One region of the Alteriqipengyuania triglochinis genome, then DNA from elsewhere that is predicted to be linked to it. Evidence: predicted binding sites of a transcription regulator. Region 1 holds the regulator's gene; the other holds the start of a gene.

Region 1 (4,472 bases):
GGGATCGCCGGGATCCAGCGGCGGCTTTCCGCGCATGTTCGCCAGCAACTGGGCGGATCGGCCGGGACCATCGCCGCCGCTTTCGCCAGCGGTGACCGGGGGGCCATTGCCGAGGCGGACGAGGATGCGATGCGCGACGCAGGGCTCACTCACCTGCTTTCCATCAGCGGGCTGCATGTGAGCGCGGTGATCGCGGCGTCCTACATCCTTGCGCTCAAGCTGCTGGCGCTGTGGCCGTGGCTGGCCCTGCGGGTTCGGCTGCCGGTGGTCGCGGCCGCGATCGGGGCGCTGGCAGGAGTAGGATACACGCTGCTCACCGGCGCGGAGGTGCCGACGGTGCGCAGCTGCGCGGCGGCGGTACTGGTGCTGATCGCGCTCGCCCTGGGGCGCGAGCCGCTGACCTTCCGGCTGCTGGCGGTGGCGGCGGGCCTCGTGCTGCTGCTGTGGCCGGAAAGTGTTGCGGGGCCGAGCTTCCAGATGAGCTTTGCCGCCGTGCTTGCGATCGTGGCGCTGCACAACAGCGCGCCCGTCCGCGCGTTTCTGGCCCCGCGCGAAGAGCCCTGGTGGATGCGCCCGGTGCGCGGCGGAGCGATGCTGCTGGTGACCGGCTTCGTGATCGAGATCGCGCTGATGCCGATTGTCCTGTTCCATTTCCACCGGGCCGGGATGTACGGCGCGTTCGCCAACATGATCGGCATTCCGCTGGTAACCTTCGTTTCGATGCCGCTCATCGCCCTCGCGCTGGTCGCCGACATCGTTGGCCTCGGCGCGCCGGCCTGGTGGCTGGTGGGCAAGTCGCTGGACCTGTTGCTGGGCATTGCGCATTTCACCGCGAGCCAGCCTGGTGCGGTCAAGCTGGCGCCGCATATGGGCGGCCTTGCCTTCTTCGCGTTCGTGGCGGGTGGCTTGTGGCTCGCGCTGTGGAGCGGCCGCGCCCGGTTCTGGGGGTTCGCGCCGGTTGCCGTCGCGACCATCCTCACCATCGCGACGCCGCGGCCCGATGTGCTGGTCTCGCGCGACGGGCGTGACGTCGGCATCCTCGAGGATGGCGAGCTCCTGACATTGCGGGAGAGCCGGTCTTCCTACGCCACCGATACGCTGGCCGAGCTGGGCGCCATGGACGGCCCGCCCGTCCCGCTGGCTCAATGGCCGGGTGCCCAGTGCAGCCCTGAATTCTGCGTCGCGAGCGTCGAGCGGGAAGGGCTGGTCACGCACCTGCTGCTGGCACGCGGTCGGGAATACGTGACCGAGCGCGACCTTGCCGCAGCCTGCGCGCGGGTCGACATCGTGGTGGCGGACCGCTGGCTGCCGCGCAGCTGCCGGCCACGCTGGCTCAAGGCCGATCGGCGGATGCTCGATAAGACGGGTGGTCTCGCCATTCGCTTTGCTTCACGCGAGGTCGAGACGGTGGCCGAAGGGCAGGGCGCCCATGGCTGGTGGCACGGGCAGGGCGGCGTGGAGCGCGAACCGAGGTCCGCGCCCCGCACCGGCAATCAGTGATAGCGGCGCAGCAGCCCCGCCAGCTTGCCCTGAACCTGGACTGCGCGGCTGTCGTAGACCTGCGGCTCGTAGCTCGCGTTGGCGGGGTCGAGGCGCACCCGGCCGCCTTCGCGCCAGAGGTACTTGAGCGTCGCTTCCTCGTTCTCGACCAGCGCGACCACGATGTCGCCATCGCGCGCGGTGTCGGACTTGCGGATCAGCGCATAGTCGCCATCGAAAATGCCGGCCTCGATCATTGAGTCGCCGGACACTTCCAGCGCGAAGTGCTCGCCCGGGCCGAGCAGGGCTGCGGGGACGGGCAGGCTCTGGTGATCCTCCAGCGCCTCGATCGGGGCACCGGCGGCGATCCGCCCGTGGAGCGGTATCTCGATGACATCGTTCGCCGCCTCGGGCAGGCTGGCGGGTACGTTGGTGGTGCGCGCCCCCGCATCATTGGCGGCCTTGGGCATCGAGCCGGCGACCGCGCTCTCGGGCAGTTTCAGCACTTCGAGTGCGCGTGCCCGGTTCGGCAGGCGGCGGATGAAGCCACGTTCTTCCAGAGCGGAAATCAGCCGATGGACGCCCGACTTGCTCTTGAGGTCGAGCGCATCCTTCATTTCCTCGAAAGAGGGCGAGATGCCGGTATCTTCCAGACGCTCATGAATAAACCTGAGCAATTCATGCTGTTTTGCCGTCAACATCGCGTGCACTCTCCGCGTAACCTGTTCGCACAAACGCGAACGAATGCGGAACAATTAGGCAACCCTTTTTTCCAAGTCAAGCATATCCGCCACTTTCCAGCAGGTAGCATGGAACCGATGCTCCCGCTGCGGATGCTTGTGCCTGCGCAGCCCGGTCGACCAGCAGCTGGGCATGGGCGAGCGGAAGGAGGGCGGAACTGTCCTGCACCCCGGCCGGAACCACGCCCGCGCCGGTCCACGACGCGCGCATGAACTCGCGCCTCGTGCCTCCGCGCGGCAAGCTTTCTGCCAGCGGCATCGAGATGGGGCGGGGCAGGCAATGGGCGGCCCCGGCAAGCTTGCGGATCGCGGGTGCCATGAACAGGAAGCCGGTGACGAAGCTGGACACGGGATTGCCCGGCAGGCCGAGCACCACCGTCTGCCCGCGCGTCGCGACCAGCAGCGGCTTGCCCGGCTTGATCGCCACCCGCCAGAAATCGAGCGAAAAGCCCGCCGCTTCGAGCGCCGGCTTGACGAGATCGTGCGGCCCGACCGATGCACCGCCACTGATCACCACCAGCGCGGCATCTTCGCTTGCGGCAAGGATGGTGCGGGTAATCTCTTTCGCATCGTCGGACACCGGGCCGAGCCGGCGCACCATGGCCCCGGCCTTGTGCGCCATCTCCCCCAGCATGGCGCCGTTGGTCGACGGGATCTGATCTGCCGTGCAGCTGGCCGGATCGGCGCATAGCTCGTCGCCACACTCGATGACCGCCACGCGCGGCGCATCGTACGCGACCACGTCGCCCACGCCGCCTGCACGCGCGAGCGCGATCTGCGCGGAGCCGATGCGCGTGCCGCGCTCCAGCAGCGTATTGCTCGCCGCGAAATCGAAGCCCGCACGGCGGATGTAAATTGGCGTTGGCGGCTCGGTCGCGAAGAGGCGATCATCCTCGAGCCGCGCATTTTCCTGGATGAGCACGGCGTCGGTATTGAGCGGCATCCGTGCACCGGTCGAGATGCGCACCGCCATGCCGTTGCTCGCGACCTTCGGAAAGGGGGCGCCCGCGCGCGATTCTCCGACAATATCCCACGGGCCGTCGCCCGCCGTCGCGTAGCCGTCCATCGCCGAGAGGTCCGCGGCGGGCTGGCCGCGGCGCGCGATGACCGGCTCGGCAAGGAAGCGTCCGGCGGCGTCTTCCACCGCAAGGCTCTTCGAGGCACGCGGTTCGAGCAGCGCGAGCAGCCGAGCCTGGGCGTCCTCCAGTTCCAGCGGCGCACTCATGCCGGTACCCCGTCCGCGTGCCAGTCTCCCGATTTGCCGCCGGTCTTGGCCAGCAGCCGGACCTGTTCGATCACCATGCTCTTGTCGAGCGCCTTGGCCATGTCGTAGATCGTCAGCAGCGCGATATTGCAGGCAACCATCGCCTCCATCTCCACGCCGGTCTTCCCGGTGAGCGAGGCGGTCGCGGTGACTCGCACGGCGTACTCTTCAACCGTGCACTCCACGCTCACGCTATCGAGCGAGAGGGGATGGCACAGCGGGATGAGCTCGCCGGTCTTCTTGGCGGCCATGATCCCGGCGATGCGCGCGGCGGCGAGAACATCGCCCTTGGGCACGTTGCCATCGCGAATGGCAGTGAGCGCGGTTGCGTTCATCGCGATCCGCCCCTCGGCCACTGCCGTCCGCGCGGTTTCGCGCTTGCCGCCGACATCGACCATGCGCGCGGCACCGTTTTCGTCGAGATGGGTGAGGGCGCTCACATCATCGCTCCCGCGTGGCCCCTGACACACCTGACACAGTGTCCAGGGGAGAAAAACCTGCCCCTGCGGATTGCGCCTGAAGGCAGGCGGTACGGGCGGGATGTGGGCTGAAATGCAGTCATCCGCCGAACATGCCACGGGCGTCGGCTGTAGGACAGCCTCAGCGTATCAGCAGGTCGCGCGTTGCGGCTTCCACATCGGCCTGTCGCATCAGGCTCTCGCCGACGAGGAAGCCCTTGGCGCCCGCCGCTTCGAGCCGGGCGCAGTCGGCGGCGGTGGCGATGCCGCTTTCGGAGATGAGGAACGCGCCTTCGGGCGCGAGCGGGATCAGCGCCTCGGTGGTGGCGATGTCCGTTTCGAAGCTGCGAAGGTCGCGGTTGTTGATGCCGATCAGCCGCGACTTGAGCGTGTGCGCGCGCTCCATCTCGGCGGCGTCGTGGACCTCCACCAGCACGTCCATATCGAGTTCGAGCGCGGCCGCTTCGATCTCGGCTGCCTGCTGGTCGGTGAGTGCGGCGACGATGATCAGGATCGCGTCCGCACCCATCG
Region 2 (4,472 bases), on a different contig from region 1:
GGGCGCAGGAGCCGTCGCCATCGAACGCCTTGCCCGGCTGGGCTGGATCGGTCCGGCGACCTGGGTTTCGCTGGAAGTCGGGGCGAAAGAAGATGCCGATATCCGCACTATGCGGATCGAGGCGGAGCGAAAGGTCGGCAAGGCGAAGCTGTTGCTGCTCCGCCTTGCCCAGTCGCAGGCTTAGCCTAGCCCATCGGCTCGGCAGGGGCCGCCTCGTCAGTGAAGCCATCGTCAAGCTGGTCGTTACCGGCATCGGGACCGGTCGGTTCGTTCGCCGGGCCCGCAGGCGCGGGCGCACCCATGGCCCGTTCTTGGAGTGCGGCCCACGTGGCGTCTTGTTGTTCGCGGGGCAGCTGTGAGATTGCGACCTTGTCCGGATCGCTAAGCTGCCAGAAAAGCGCCTGCCTGTCTGGCGACAGGGTCAGATAGTACTCCTGCGTTTCTGCCGGCCAGGATTCGAGAGCGGATTGCTGTTCCGGGGTAAGCCCGGGGACCGTACCCGCATCCGGCGCGCTTTCGAAAGTATCGTCCTGCGGCGGCATGCTCTCCTGTGCGATTGCAGGGCTCGCGATGGCAATGCCGGCGGTTGCCAGAATGATAGAAATCGTCTTCCGCATCTTTCTTCTCCTTGTGCGACCCGCCTCGCGTAGGGACGCAGGAATGCGTCCGTTTCCCGAAGCAAGTGGGAGGAAGACGCGTTCGCACTCGGATGGCTCCCCGCCTCATCGCAGTCAGGGAACATGACGCCTGCGAGCGTTCGGCAAATGCGGCGAAAAGAAGTCGGGACCGTAAAAAGGACGCCCAAAGCAGTTGTCGATCACACGATTGCTGCTCGTGATCGCTCCCAGCTACCTATGCACCCGCCCTCTGCCAGCCCCTGCTTACCGCCAAACCGTTCGGTAGCCGCCCTCGTCATCGCGGATCGGCTGCACGGTCTCGTTCTGACATGTCGGATGGTCGTTCCGGAGCGATCCGCGCAACAGCACGCCCTGCGAAGGTAGCGCCTGCGTCGACAAGGCCAATCAAAGGACCTGCCCATGCACATGTGGCAGCGCCAGGATCGCTCCTGACGCTGCCACCGTGATTACGCCAATCGGATTTCTCAGCGTGCGCCGCGATTAATGCAGTTGTCCTGCTCCATCGGCTCGCAGATCGGCAGCTCGGCCGGGGGCGGACCTTCGTCACCCGGGGTCGCCTGGACTACGGCGTTGCTGCGGTAGTTGATCTTCATGTTGCCAGTCGAGGTCGTGCTCGTCGTGGTGGCAGTCGCCGTACCGCTCAACTGCGAATTGATCGACTTCCAGGCAGCCATGCGCTGTTCGGGGGCCATGTTGACGATCCGGACGCGCTGTTCGTTGTTCAGGCTGTCCCACCAGACCTTTTTCTGGCTGTCGTTGAGCGTCCAGTAGTATTCCTGCGCTGCAATCGGCCATTCCTGGTAGGTCATCCGCTGTTCGGCGGCCCAATTCATGTACATGGCTTCCTGAGCGTCAGTCATCATGTAGGATTCAGCTTCGGTCTCGCTCGTCTGGGCGATCGCCGGCACACCGGCGATTGCGAGGCCGCATGCTGCAGTGGTAGCGAAAATCAGCTTTTTCATATCTAGAACTCCTTCTTCCCTCGTCCTTGCCTAACCAACGGGACGCCGCAGACGCGGTTCCGAATTGGGGGATCGGGATGCGCCTTCCCTTGCTCCCACAGGCCGCGTTCCCTACCTGTTCGGCTACAGCCATGAATGATGCCAATCCCCTCGCCACCGCCGCCGGAGACGCGGATATCCCCGCCTATGCCGCGCAGTTGAACCCACCCCAGCGCGAGGCGGTGCTGACGACCGAGGGGCCGGTGCTGATGCTGGCGGGTGCGGGTACGGGCAAGACCAGCGCGCTGACCGCAAGGCTGGCACATCTCGTCGCGATGCGGCTCGCGTGGCCAAGCGAGATCCTGTGCGTCACCTTCACCAACAAGGCCGCGCGCGAGATGCGCGAACGTGTGGGCCGCCATATCGGCGACGCGGTCGAAGGCATGCCGTGGCTCGGCACGTTCCACGCGATCGGCGCCAAGATGCTGCGCCGCCATGCCGAACTGGTCGGCCTGCAAAGCAATTTCACGATCATCGACCCGGACGACCAGCTGCGCCTGCTCAAGACGCTGATCGCCGAGGCGGAGCTGGACGAGAAGCGCTGGCCTGCGCGCCAGCTTGCCGGGCTGATCGACCGGTGGAAGAACCGCGGGCTCAACCCCGGCGATCTGGATGCGGTCGAGAACGAAAGCTACGCCAACGGGCGCGGCAGCCAGCTCTACAAGACGTACCAGAATCGGCTGAAGGCGCTGAACGCGTGCGATTTCGGCGACCTGCTGCTGCACATGCTCAACATCTTCCGGCAGCATTCGGATGTGCTGGCGCAGTACCAGAGCCGCTTCAAATACATCCTCGTCGACGAATATCAGGACACCAACCAGGTCCAGTACCTGTGGCTCCGCCTGCTTGCGCAGGAGCGTAAGAACATCTGCGTTGTGGGCGACGACGACCAGTCGATCTATTCTTGGCGCGGCGCGGAAGTGGCGAACATCCTGAAGTTCGAGAAGGACTTTCCCGGCGCCAAGGTCATCAAGCTAGAACAGAATTATCGCTCCACCCCGCACATTCTCGGCGCGGCGTCGGGCCTGATCGGCGAGAACAGCCAGCGACTCGGCAAGGAATTGTGGACCGAGACCGACACGGGCGAGAAGGTCCGCGTGATCGGTGTATGGGACGGGCCCGAAGAAGCGCGCCGCGTCGGCGAGGAGATCGAGAGCCTCGAGCGTGGCGGCGTGGGCCTCGACGAGATCGCGATCCTCGTGCGGGCGCAGTACCAGACCCGCGAGTTCGAAGACCGCTTCATTCAGATCGGGATGAACTACCGCATCATCGGCGGCTTCCGCTTCTACGAGCGCGCCGAAATCCGCGATGCCCTAGCCTACCTTCGCGTGATCGCGCAGCCTGCAGACGACCTTGCGTTCGAGCGGATCTATAACCAGCCCAAGCGTGGCCTTGGTGCCAAGACGCTGGAGAAGATGTACCAGCACGCGCGGCGCACCGGCATGCCGCTTGCCGCCGCATCGCTCGAACTCGCCGACAGCGACGAACTGCCTGCGCGTGCGCGCGGAACGATCGGCACGCTGCTGCGCCAGTTCCTCAAGTGGCGCGAAGAGGCGGGCAGTCTCGCACCCGCCGAACTGCTCCGTACCGTACTGGAGGAAAGCGGCTATCAGGCCATGCTCGAGAACGAGCGTTCGGTCGAAGCCAAGGGCCGGCTCGAAAACCTGTCCGAACTCGTCCGCGCGATGGAAGATTACGAAACGCTCGGCGACTTTCTCGAACATGTCGCGCTCGTGATGGACAACGAGGCGAACTCCGAAGACGCCAAAGTCACCATCATGACGATCCACGCTGCCAAGGGGCTGGAGTTCGATCATCTGTTCCTGGTCGGGTGGGAAGAGGGTGTCTTCCCGAGCCAGCGCGCGCTCGACGAAGGGGGGCTCGCCAGCCTCGAGGAAGAACGCCGCCTCGCCTACGTGGCAATCACACGCGCCAAGAAGGCGTGCACGATCCTCCATGCCGCCAACCGGCGCATCTACGGCCAGTGGACCAGCTCGTTGCCCAGCCGGTTTATCGGCGAGCTGCCCGAAGACCATGTCGACAGCGAGACGACGATGTCGGGCGGCGCGTCGTTGTGGCGTGCCAACTGGAGCGAGCAGGACGATCCCTTCGCCCATGTCTCACGCGACCGGCCCGACCGGTCGACCGCTCGCGGGCCGGGATGGCAGCGTGCGCTCGCCACCGGCTACGAGACAAAACCGGCCCGCGTGCAGGAAAGCCGCCGCTCCGCCGCCAGCTTCGCCGCCAAACCGCGGACCGACGTGGCGCTGGGCGCGCGCGTCTTCCACGACAAGTTCGGCTATGGCACCGTGATGAGCCAGGAAGGCAACAAGCTGGAGATCGAATTCGAGACCACCGGCACCAAGCGGGTGATCGACAGCTTCGTAAAGTTGGCCGAGTGATCGTAGAACGGACTGTGCAGTGGTCTGGCATGGCCATTCGCGCCCTGCCCGCTCGCAGATGGATTGAGCCAGGCGTCTAGCCGACCGCCCGCAGGCCCCGCTTGCCCTGCGAACCTTCTCCCCCAATCACCTCGCGGCAGATCGAGGCCGTCCCTCGCTCGGCGCGCTTGGCCTCGTAAAGCGCATGGTCGGCACAGCGTAGCAGGGCGCTTCGGTCGGCATTTTCCGGGGCGAGAATGGCCGCTCCGATGGTGGCGCTGACGCGAAGGTCTTCCCCTTCGCGGCCGATCTTGAAACGCAGCTTGTCGAGCAAGGTGTCGAGCGTGCCTTCGATATCCTCGATCAGGCGATCGTCTTCGATCACCATCACGAATTCATCGCCACCATATCGCGCCGCCATCTGGCCCGAAAAAGGCTCGCTCGCCAGCTGG

Evidence for each region. Region 1 encodes LexA, which represses DNA repair genes until DNA is damaged. Its sites were predicted from a motif close to GTTCCNCNCTTGTTCT; they were not measured.
Region 2: the regulator LexA is predicted to act here: its motif matches at 1,707-1,722, upstream of ACYQ0L_RS10815 (ATP-dependent helicase).

What each region holds. Positions count from the first base shown of each region.
Region 1 is NZ_BAAHNC010000001.1:189,389-193,860, forward strand. It holds gene ACYQ0L_RS00975 (ComEC/Rec2 family competence protein) at 1-1,500, shown strand, start outside; gene lexA (transcriptional repressor LexA) at 1,494-2,180, opposite strand; gene ACYQ0L_RS00985 (molybdopterin molybdotransferase MoeA) at 2,257-3,444, opposite strand; gene moaC (cyclic pyranopterin monophosphate synthase MoaC) at 3,441-3,923, opposite strand; gene trpC (indole-3-glycerol phosphate synthase TrpC) at 4,084-4,472, opposite strand, start outside.
Region 2 is NZ_BAAHNC010000003.1:131,694-136,165, reverse strand. It holds gene rsmD (16S rRNA (guanine(966)-N(2))-methyltransferase RsmD) at 1-184, shown strand, start outside; gene ACYQ0L_RS10825 (hypothetical protein) at 186-617, opposite strand; gene ACYQ0L_RS10820 (hypothetical protein) at 1,103-1,600, opposite strand; gene ACYQ0L_RS10815 (ATP-dependent helicase) at 1,732-4,041, shown strand; gene ACYQ0L_RS10810 (sensor domain-containing diguanylate cyclase) at 4,118-4,472, opposite strand, start outside.